3 linked regions of the Sporocytophaga myxococcoides DSM 11118 genome follow. The protein of the gene in region 1 binds, or shares a complex with, the protein of each later gene. Links are inferred from orthologs where the notes say so. Each region holds a gene or a part of one and is shown in the gene's direction. Other genes may lie near its edges. The genes, in order: K350_RS0105155, smc and scpB.

Region 1 (2,969 bases):
TTTTGCCCAAAATATGCCATGCCTCATCTCTGAGCTTATTATAAGTCTGTGATGTGGTAATGTCTGTAAGATAATCCTTAAGGGCCCCAACATTTGGGTCAATTGCCATGCAATTGTCATTGAGTACGATTAACAGATTGCTGTTTGAAACTCCGGCATGATTCATTGCTTCGAAAGCAAGCCCAGCCGTTAAAGCGCCATCACCGATTACTGCTATATGCTGTTTGTCAGACTCTTGTTTGTATTTAGATCCCACAGCCATGCCGAGTGCTGCAGAAATTGATGTGGAAGAGTGTCCTACACCAAATGAATCATAAGGGCTTTCGCTTCTTTTCGGAAAACCGGAAATTCCTTTGTAAAGCCTGTTTGTATGAAAAACGTCCCTTCTGCCTGTCAGAATTTTGTGGCCATAGGCCTGGTGTCCCACATCCCAGACAAGCTGATCTTTAGGGGTATTAAATACATAATGAAGCGCAACAGTAAGTTCGACCACGCCAAGCCCGGCAGCGAAATGCCCTCCATAAACGGAAACATTGTCAACAATGAACTGTCTAAGCTCAGTACAAACCTGGTAAAGTTGCGTTTCATCCAGTTTTCTCAGATCTTCAGGAGAGTTGATCTGACCCAATAATTTTCCCGGTTTTATTAACATGGCAAGTCCAAACTAAAACAAAGATAAAAGAATATATGTTTTCTTAAATTAAAAAAAGAAAAAATGTGCCTCCGGCAAATAACGCCAGCGTTACTTAGATATTATACTCACTTTTTTATAAAAGGATTTTTTTAAAAGGGTGTTAATAATCGAGAAAACTAATTTTGTAACGCCATTTGTTAAAAATCAGTGGTTTAAATTTTTTCGATAGTAATCATGGTCTTGATTATAAATCAGGATTGATTTTGCCGTTTGAAAGACTACTGTTAAATTTACTAAGTGAGCTTCGAAATTAAATTACCCCTCTTTACCGGTCCGTTTGACCTATTGCTCTTTTTCATCGAGAGAGATGAGCTGGATATTTATGATATTCCTATTTCAAAAATAACCAATGACTTCCTTGAGTACATCCATCGATTGGAAGAGATGAATATTGAGGTTGCCAGTGAATTTATCCTTGTTGCGGCTACCTTGATGAGAGTGAAGGCCAAAATGTTATTGCCAAGACCAGAAATTGACGAACAAGGCAATGAGGTCGATCCGAGGGAAGAACTTGTGGCTCATCTTTTGGAGTACAAAAAATACAAGAGTATTATTAATGACCTCGCTAATCTTGAAGAGGAACGAATGAACCTCGAAAAGAGAGGTAACATTGTAAAGGAGATAAAGCAACTTTCAGAAGTAAGTGATGTAGAATCAGAACTTCAGGACATTGACCTTTACAAGCTTCTCAAAGTTTATGAAAGGGTACTTAGAAAATTCGAAGAAGAAAAGAATAAGCCTATTCACACAGTGGTGCAATATCCTTATACTATTGAAAATCAGAAAGAATATATTTTAGCCAAGCTTAGTGATGTTGCAAGGTTATCTTTTGAAGATGTGATCTCAGAGTACAGGACAAAAATAGCTATGGTTTACAACTTCCTTGCAATTCTGGAACTATTGACACAAGGTTATCTTATGATTTATGTAGGAGAAGGATTTAATAATTTCTGGGTAGAGAAGAGGCAGGCACAGACGGAAGAAGTAACAGAGCTATAGGCACAAAGCTGAAAGCGTAAGGCGAAAAGCTGAAAACAGAGAGCAACTTATTTTCTGCTTTCAGCTTTTTGCTTTTCGCTTTATTAAAATTGCTCCAGTCCTGAGAAGAAGAAGCTTCCTTCGATAGCTGCATTCTCATCAGAGTCAGATCCGTGGATTGCGTTTGCTTCGATTGATTTAGCATACAATTTACGGATAGTACCATCTTCCGCATTTGCAGGGTTTGTAGCACCGATCAATTTACGGAAATCAGCTACTGCATTTTCTTTCTCAAGAATCATTGGCACGATAAATCCGCTTGACATATACTTCTTAAGATCATTGTAGAAAGGTCTTTCTTTGTGCACTTCATAAAATTGACCTGCACGCTCTTCAGAAAGTTTAAATTTTTTTAATGCCACAATTCTGAATCCCGCTTCTTCGATCATCTTTAGAATTGCGCCTGAATTACCTGCTGCTACTGCATCAGGTTTAATCATTGAAAAAGTTCTGTTACCAGCCATATTTTTGTTGTTAGGGTTACAAATTTCAGAGCGCAAAATTATACAGATTCCTGAAATATTGGTTTTTTTTTAAAAAATTCTCATTTTGCGCCGATTCTCTAATTTTTTATAATCAAAAGCTAGAGAATTTTGTTTAAGCATAATTAAATTCTACGGGTCTACTCGTCCAAGAAATCAATGCAGGATCTTGTATCTCTAAGGGAAATCCTAAGGACTCCAAAAAAAATTGTTATCACAACTCATGCAAAACCTGATGCTGATGCCTTGGGATCTTCGCTTGCGATGTGGGCTTATCTCAAGAAAAAAGGGCATGATCCAAAGGTAATTACCCCAACCGATTATCCTACTTTTCTTAACTGGATGAATGGTAATGATGAGGTGATTGTGTATGAAGAGAATGTGGAGTTGTCTACAAAATTGGTAAAGGAAGCAGAAGTTATTTTTTGTCTGGATTTTTCCGCTCTCAGCAGAATAAATGATCTGGGAGATCTCATAAAAAATGCCTCTGCCACAAAAGTTCTGATTGATCACCATCTTGAACCTGAGTATTTTGCTGACTTTGTTTTCTGGGATATAAAAGCTGCCGCGACGGCTGTGCTTATTTATAAGCTTATTATCGGCTTGGGTGACAGAGAATACCTTGATACTTGTATAGGTGAATGCATCTATGCAGGAATCATGACAGACACGGGATCATTCAGGCATCCAAGCACCAATAAGGAAGTGCATATGATTATTGCTGAACTTCTGAATCTTGCTGTCGATGTGTCGAG
Region 2 (4,265 bases), on another replicon or contig:
CGAATTTTGACAACAACGATAAATCAAAAAACAGCCTTTTTATAGATTTCCTTCTTGGAGGCGAGTTATTTCAGAATAACCACCACAAATATGCAGGAAGAGCAAATTTTGCAATGAAATGGTTTGAATTTGATCCTACATATCCAGTTATCAGAATCTTGTCCTTCTGCAGAATAATAAAATTAAGTAAAACAGCATTGGCTTAAACTTAATCTTTTAAAAGTTATAAATGCAAAAACTCCCGGAGTTCATAACTTCGGGAGTTTTTACATTTTACAGGACTTCCATTAACTATTTAATAACAAGATTTTTATCTCAAAATTTAACAATAGTATAATCTTGCCTAAATTTTCAAAGACATTTTGACGGAGAAATATTCACTACTTATCCCCAGTCAATGAACGTTTTTGTTGATAATCCTGTTGAGAAAAACGGTTCTCCGCACTACTATATATCCGTTAGTATCCTGTAATTTTAAACTTCCATAATTCCAAAAAAGGGGTTAATTCATGCAGTTAAGCAAATTAGAGATCAAAGGATTCAAGAGTTTTGGTGATAAAGTTACCATCAATTTTGATGAAGGTATTACAGGTATAGTTGGGCCAAATGGCTGTGGGAAATCCAATGTTGTTGATGCTATAAGATGGGTTTTGGGTGAACAAAAGACAAAAGCTCTCCGCTCTGAAAAAATGGAGAATGTGATCTTTAACGGCACCAAAACCCGTAAGCCACTGCAAATGGCTGAAGTTTCCCTAACTTTTAATAATACAAAAAATCTCCTTCCTACTGAATATTCTCACGTTACTATTACCAGAAGATATTACAGATCCGGTGAAAGCGAATATTTACTGAATGGCGTTACCTGCCGCCTGAAAGATATTACCAACCTTTTCCTTGATACTGGTATCGGTTCTGATAGTTATGCCATCATTGAGCTAAAAATGGTGGATGATATCCTTAATGACAAAGACAACTCCAGAAGGACATTATTTGAAGAAGCTGCGGGTATATCAAAGTTTAAAGTAAGGAAAAAACAAAGCCTTAAAAAACTTGAAGATACGGACAAAGATCTTGAACGTGTAGAAGATCTACTTTTTGAGATCAATAAGAACCTGAAATCTTTAGAAAAGCAGGCTAAACAGACGGAAAAGTACTTTCAAGTAAAAGAACAATATAAGCAAGTTAGTATCGATCTTGCAAAGGTCACCATTCAAGGCCAAAGAGAAGATTTCTTATCTCTTCAGAAACAACTTGAAGAAGAAACAGACAAGAGAATTGGATACAATACCCAAATAGCAGAAAAAGAAGGTGGGGTTGAAAAAGAAAAAGCTGAGCTTGTAAACAGAGAAAAAACACTTGCTTCCAGACAAAAGACACTGAATGAGCATGTGAACAAAATTAGAAATTACGAAAGCGACAAAAAAATAAAACATGAAAGACTTTCTTTCCTGAACGACAAAAATAATAACCTTCGTGAGCAAATAGAGCAGGATAAGAAAAGTAATGAAAGAGCAGAATTCAGCATTTCCAGTCTGCAGGCAGAAGCCGAAACAGCAGAGAAAATAATGGCTGAAATCGAGGTTAAAGTTCAGGCATATAAAGAAGAATATGAAAACCAGAAGGCCAGTACAAGCCGACTGCAGGAAGAGCTTTCTGTATTGAGCGGACAGCTAAGAAAAAAACAAGAAGAGGTATTTCATCTGAATAAAAACATTGAGATATATCAGATTCAGGCAAGTTCATTGAAGCAGGAACTTGAGAAAACTACCTCTGACTCATCGGCACATTCCGCCAGCCTTGCAGATTTTGAAGGCAAAGTTCAAGAGATTTCAGAGGAACTTGAATCCAAAAACCTGAAACTGGAGAAACTTGAAAATCAAGAAAAAACGCTTCAGGAAGAAATCGCCCAACTTGAAAAGGAAATTGAAACCATAAAGGATCAAATCACGCAGATCAACAGGAAGCTGGATTCCAAGCAGAACGAATATAGCCTTACTAAATCTCTTGTTGATAATCTTGAAGGTTTTCCTGAAGCAATAAAGTTCCTGAAGAAGAACTCTCATTGGGGAAAAGAAGCTCCCCTCCTTTCTGATATTCTTACCTGTGAAGATCAATACAGAGTTTCTATAGAAAACTACCTGGAGCCGTTCATGAACTACTATGTAGTTGAAAATGAAGCACAGGCTGTTCAAGCTGTAAATCTTCTTAGTGATTCGGCAAAAGGGAGAGCTAATTTCTTTGTGCTTTCAACTTTTGAAAATTTCAACTCTGCTCCTGCCAAGTCTTTTGACCATTGCAAAGCTGCCAAAGACATTATTGAATTTGATCCGAAATACAAACACCTGGTATCATTTATACTGGACAATGTCTATATCATTACAAATAATCAGGAAGAGCTTCCTAGTGATAGTGATGCAATCTTCATTACTCAGAATGGTAAACTTACCAAGAGAAAATTCAGTATTTCCGGAGGTTCTGTAGGTTTATTTGAAGGAAAAAGAATCGGACGTGCCAAAAACCTTGAAAAACTTCAACAGGAAATCAAAGAGCTTTCTGCAGAATTGGATGACTTAAAACTTAGTCTGGAGAAAAAGCAAAGAGAACTTTTCAAATTCAAGGAAAGTACTTTAAAAGCAAGTATAGAAGAGCTTAAAAAAGAAATTAACCTTACCAGTCAGAATTATATCTCTGTAAAAACAAAGCTTGAACAGTTTACAGAAATGATCAATAGCAATGCTCTGAAGAGAGATGATATTATTGACAAAATAGAAAAACTGGAAGATGATATACAAGATGCAAAACCAAGAGCAGAAGAAGAAAAATCGCTTCTGAGAGACCTTGAAAGCAGGCAACAAGAGCTGAATGAAGATTTGATTATCCAGAATGAACAACTCACTAATAAGAGTGCAATATTCAATCAGGAAAATATTATTTACCATCAGCAAAAAAATAAAATTTCAAGCCTTCTTCAGGAAATTGAATACAAGCAGGCTGCTTACGATAATAGCAAACAAAGGATAGAAAAAAACCTTGAAGATGCCCAGAAAACAGAAGAAGAGATAAGTATACTCCTTGAAAGAGCAGATGTCAGCGATGATGAGCTTGTTGAGTTTTACAAGGAAAAAGAAGCTATAGAACAAGGCGTTAATGAAGCTGAAAAAGAATATTACGGAGCTAGAGCATTCATTGACGAATTAGAAAAAGAATCCAGAGATTTAAGGAGACTGCGTGACAACTGTGATGCTCTTCTTTTGGAACTTCAGACAAGATTAAACGATAATAAACTAAGTTTGAGCTCAATCAAAGAAAGGCTGTCTGTTGAATTTAACATAGATATAGATGAACTTCTTTCTCAGGATAGTAATGTTGAAGCCAGTGAAGAAGAGCTGAAACAAAAAGTTGTACAAATAAAAAACTCTCTTGATAAAATGGGGCCAATAAACCCTATGGCTATGGAAGCATATCAGGAAATTCAGGAGAGACATAAGTTTATTAGTGAACAGAAAGACGATCTTACAAAAGCTAAAGATTCTTTATTGCAAACAATCAATGAAATTGATTCAGTAGCAAAAGATACTTTTATGGAAGCTTACGATAAAATCAGAGAGAACTTCGTACGCGTATTCAGGTCTTTATTTTCAGAAGAAGACAGCTGCGATCTTAAGCTGGAGCAACCTGACAATCCGCTTGAATCATCTATAGATATTATAGCAAAACCAAAAGGTAAGAGACCATTAACAATCAACCAATTGTCTGGAGGGGAAAAAACACTTACAGCAATTTCTCTATTGTTTGCGATTTACCTGATTAAACCTGCACCATTCTGTATTTTCGATGAGGTAGATGCACCTTTGGATGATGCCAATATTGACAAGTTCAACAATATCATCAGAAAGTTCTCACAAGAATCACAGTTTATAATTGTGACACACAACAAGAGGACAATGTCAAGTACAGATATTATTTATGGAATTACGATGGTGGAGCAAGGCGTATCAAGGCTAGTACCGGTGGATTTGAGATCTTTAGCCTAAACAGTAAAAGTCTTTTAAGAAATCAGCTTCTGACGAAGGTAAAATTCAAGTTGCTGATTGGCTCTTAAAAGGCTTTTAACCAACTCCTTGTTTTCCATTTTTAAACGATATACTTCGTAAGCTTTCTCTATTATAATTTTCAAATGCTGCTCTTCCCAGGGTTTGCTGATATATTGATAGATATGGCCTTTATTTACCGCATCTATAACAGCCTGAAGATCCGAATATCCT
Region 3 (3,051 bases), on another replicon or contig:
ATGGTGACGGTAAAAATGACTTTGCTTTATTGACCTACCAACTTGATAATCCTGGTGAAATTGCGACCATCACAGTCTTTGATGGACAAGGAAGAGAGATAAAAAAGATTGCTTCCAATCAACTATTGGGGAACGAAGGTTTTTTCCAATGGGATGGCATTGCTGATGATGATCGAAAAGCAGATATTGGAATTTACATGATCATGTTTGAGATTTTTCGTCTGAACGGAGAAAAACAAAAGTTTAAGAAGGCGGTTATATTATCATATTGAAGTTCAGAGTATTATTGTTAAATATTGCCCTATGAGATGCCTGGTAAATGACATAATTTCTTCCTGTATGGAAAAAAACAAAGAAGTGGATGTAATAGACCGCTACCTTCGTATGAAGCATCATATTGAGATGGACAGGCAATCAATTATTTCCCGCATAAAAGCGGTAAAACATAATTACAATTTCAAATAATTTTCTTTTAAGGGAAATTTTAAATAATTATCTTTTTTTAACTCGTTGAATGCAAAAGCTTTAACAATTATTTGTTGGATCTTTCCCAGCAAAACCATTTTTTATACTAAATTTGCACCAAAAATCAGGGATTTCCGTTTCTCAACAAAAAAGTGGTAAACTTTTCGTCCCGTTTTTTTAATTTAAAATAAATCCGCGTTATGGCAGAAGAAAAACTCAGATACTCCGATGAAGAACTAAAGGAGTTTGAGCAGCTTATAGCTGACAAGCTGGATAGAGCCAGAAAAGAATTAAATTACATTAAGGAAACTCTGAGCAGAAGAAATGATTCCGGAACCGACAATACAGCAGGTACTTTAAAACTGCTTGAAGATGGTGCTGATACAGCCGAAAAAGAAAGCTTCACACAGCTTGCTGCTAGGCAACAAAAATTTATTCAGCAGCTTGAGAATGCCATGGCCAGAATTAAAAACGGGACCTATGGTATCTGTGTCGATTCAGGAAAACTTATCCCCAAAGAACGTCTTCGTGCAGTTCCTCACACACAGCATTCGATAGAGGCAAAACTTAACAGAAAAGACTAATTTGGATTTCCTTCAACATCATATTGAGAGTTTAATCTTTTGTTCTCCGGATCCTATAAAGCCGGAAGATATAAGAACCTGCCTATCTGAAATGTTTGAGGCTGAGGTTCCGATTGAAGATATTCAGGCTTCTTTGGAGAAGCTACTTCAGAAGTATGAAGATGATAATTACCCATTCAAAGTTTTTTCTATGGGAGGAGGATATCAGTTTCTTACAAAACCTGCATATCAATCCAGTATTAGTATTTTGCTCAAGCAAAAATCTAAAAAAAGATTATCTACTTCTGCTCTAGAAACTTGTGCAATTATAGCTTACAAGCAACCAATTACGAAACATCAGATAGAGCAGATAAGAGGTGTAAACTGCGACTATGCTATTCAAAAGTTGCTGGAAAAGGAGCTTGTTGAAATTCAAGGTAAATCTGATGGAGTAGGCAGACCGATCCTCTATGGCACTACTGCAAAGTTTATGGAATATTTTGGTATAAATAGTCTTAAAGACCTCCCAATGCCAAAAGATTTCTCCAAAGACGAAAATGAGATTGGCGACGAAGTAGAAAAAGAACATGAAATTATTGCCGCTGAGTTAGAAGAAATGGAGTTCAATACTCAGGAGAATATTAACACGGAAACTCAAAATCAGGAAAACGACACCAAGGATACTTTCGGAGACCTTTCTTCTGAGACCAATTCCCAGACAGAAGAAGATTTTTCCTCAGAAAGTCAAACCTCTGAAGAACCAGAGGAATAAGATTCCCACTTAACTAAAAAATTATTTATATTAATTTAATCAGGAAATCATTTCCTGATTATTTTTTTATGAACTTTGATACTAACATTAAAGAATTATGAAAAAAGACCAACCTCAGAGGAAAGGAAGAGGGGCTTCGGATAGAGACAAGGCTTCTAAATTTTCTTCAAAAAAATCTTCTACCCCAAAGAAAGATGGGGCATCGGGCGAAGCTCGCCCTGCCAGGAAATCATCTTTTGGAGCGAAGAAAACACCAGCAGGTCGTGTACCAGCCGGAAAACCAAGAAGGAAATTTGATTCTCAGGGAGATTCGGGTAAACCTGAAAAATCCTCCGAATTTAAAGGAAGAAAACCCTCTGATGGCAAAAAGTCAAACTCCTTTTCCGGATCAGGACGAGGAAGAGATTTTAAAACAGAATCATCTTCGCGTGATGCTGAAAATAAAAAAAATAAATTTGTAAGAAAGAAATTTGGCGAAGATCAAAAAGCCAAACCTTCCGATAACACTGACAGAGAGAGAGATCAAAAAAGAGGGAGGAAATCAGGCTCTGCTTTTGATAGCAAAAAAAGATCATCTTCCGACGAAAAATCATTTCGTGGCAAGCCAAGAGGCAAAAGTGAAGATACGCGGTCTGGAAAATCCTTTTCAAAACCTAAACAGGATTGGAAAAAAGGATCCGAAAAACAGGAAGAAAGACCTTTCAAAAAGACAGGTTTTAAAAAATTTGACGATACAGAACCTAAAAGTTCTTTTTCAAAATCAAGTCCTGATAAAAGAAAAAGCTTTGGAGATCGCAATGAGAAACCTTTCAAAAAGGCCGGATTAAAAAACTCTTCAGAAAAACCATCATTCAAAAAGACATTCTCAAAACCTAAGGACGAAGAACTCGAAGGCTTTGACGAATTCAGTGATTTCGAAAACCTGTCTGAAGAAATCAGCTCAAAAAATTTCAAAAAATCTGAAGGAAAGAAATCTGGTACAAGAAACAAAACATCTTCTGATGAAATAAGACTAAACCGATACATCTCTAATGCAGGTGTATGCTCAAGAAGAGAGGCTGATGTTCTTATTTCCGATGGACTTATCAAAGTCAACGGCAAAGTCGTGACTGAAATGGGCTATAAGGTTAAAAAAGGCGATACTGTAAAGTATGGCAGCAAAATACTTTCACCTGAAAAGCTTGTATATGTGCTCATAAACAAACCTAAAGATTTCATCACTACTACTGATGATGAAAATGAGCGCAAAAC

Evidence for each region.
Region 2: the proteins of K350_RS0105155 (region 1) and smc are in contact, whole or in part, in a crystal structure (PDB 3ZGX), measured with the Bacillus subtilis proteins. The link is inferred for Sporocytophaga myxococcoides DSM 11118 from one-to-one orthologs.
Region 3: K350_RS0105155 (region 1) and scpB share a complex: the UniProt entries of both Bacillus subtilis proteins name them as parts of the cohesin-like complex. The link is inferred for Sporocytophaga myxococcoides DSM 11118 from one-to-one orthologs.

What each region holds. Positions count from the first base shown.
Region 1 is NZ_AUFX01000004.1:535,702-538,670, reverse strand. Bases 1-2,812 are described here. They hold K350_RS0105155 (segregation and condensation protein A), read left to right. Parts: upstream 1-931; coding sequence 932-1,693; downstream 1,694-2,812. Other genes in these bases: K350_RS0105145 (DHH family phosphoesterase), read left to right, coding at 2,374-2,812; K350_RS0105150 (nucleoside-diphosphate kinase), read right to left, coding at 1,777-2,196; dxs (1-deoxy-D-xylulose-5-phosphate synthase), read right to left, coding at 1-652. In the rest of the region: more of K350_RS0105145, read left to right, coding at 2,813-2,969. UniProt on the Bacillus subtilis protein: Participates in chromosomal partition during cell division. May act via the formation of a condensin-like complex containing Smc and ScpB that pull DNA away from mid-cell into both cell halves.
Region 2 is NZ_KE384560.1:1,267,645-1,271,909, reverse strand. What follows is about bases 127-4,234. They hold smc (chromosome segregation protein SMC), read left to right. Parts: upstream 127-509; coding sequence 510-4,034; downstream 4,035-4,234. Other genes in these bases: K350_RS0123755 (response regulator), read right to left, coding at 4,049-4,234; K350_RS0123765 (acyl-CoA desaturase), read left to right, coding at 127-206. In the rest of the region: more of K350_RS0123765, read left to right, coding at 1-126; more of K350_RS0123755, read right to left, coding at 4,235-4,265. UniProt on the Bacillus subtilis protein: Required for chromosome condensation and partitioning.
Region 3 is NZ_KE384560.1:75,729-78,779, reverse strand. Bases 32-2,925 are described here. They hold scpB (SMC-Scp complex subunit ScpB), read left to right. Parts: upstream 32-1,050; coding sequence 1,051-1,800; downstream 1,801-2,925. Other genes in these bases: K350_RS29510 (pseudouridine synthase), read left to right, coding at 1,898-2,925; K350_RS0118630 (TraR/DksA family transcriptional regulator), read left to right, coding at 666-1,049; K350_RS0118640 (lamin tail domain-containing protein), read left to right, coding at 32-272. Outside these bases: more of K350_RS0118640, read left to right, coding at 1-31; more of K350_RS29510, read left to right, coding at 2,926-3,051. UniProt on the Bacillus subtilis protein: Participates in chromosomal partition during cell division. May act via the formation of a condensin-like complex containing Smc and ScpA that pull DNA away from mid-cell into both cell halves.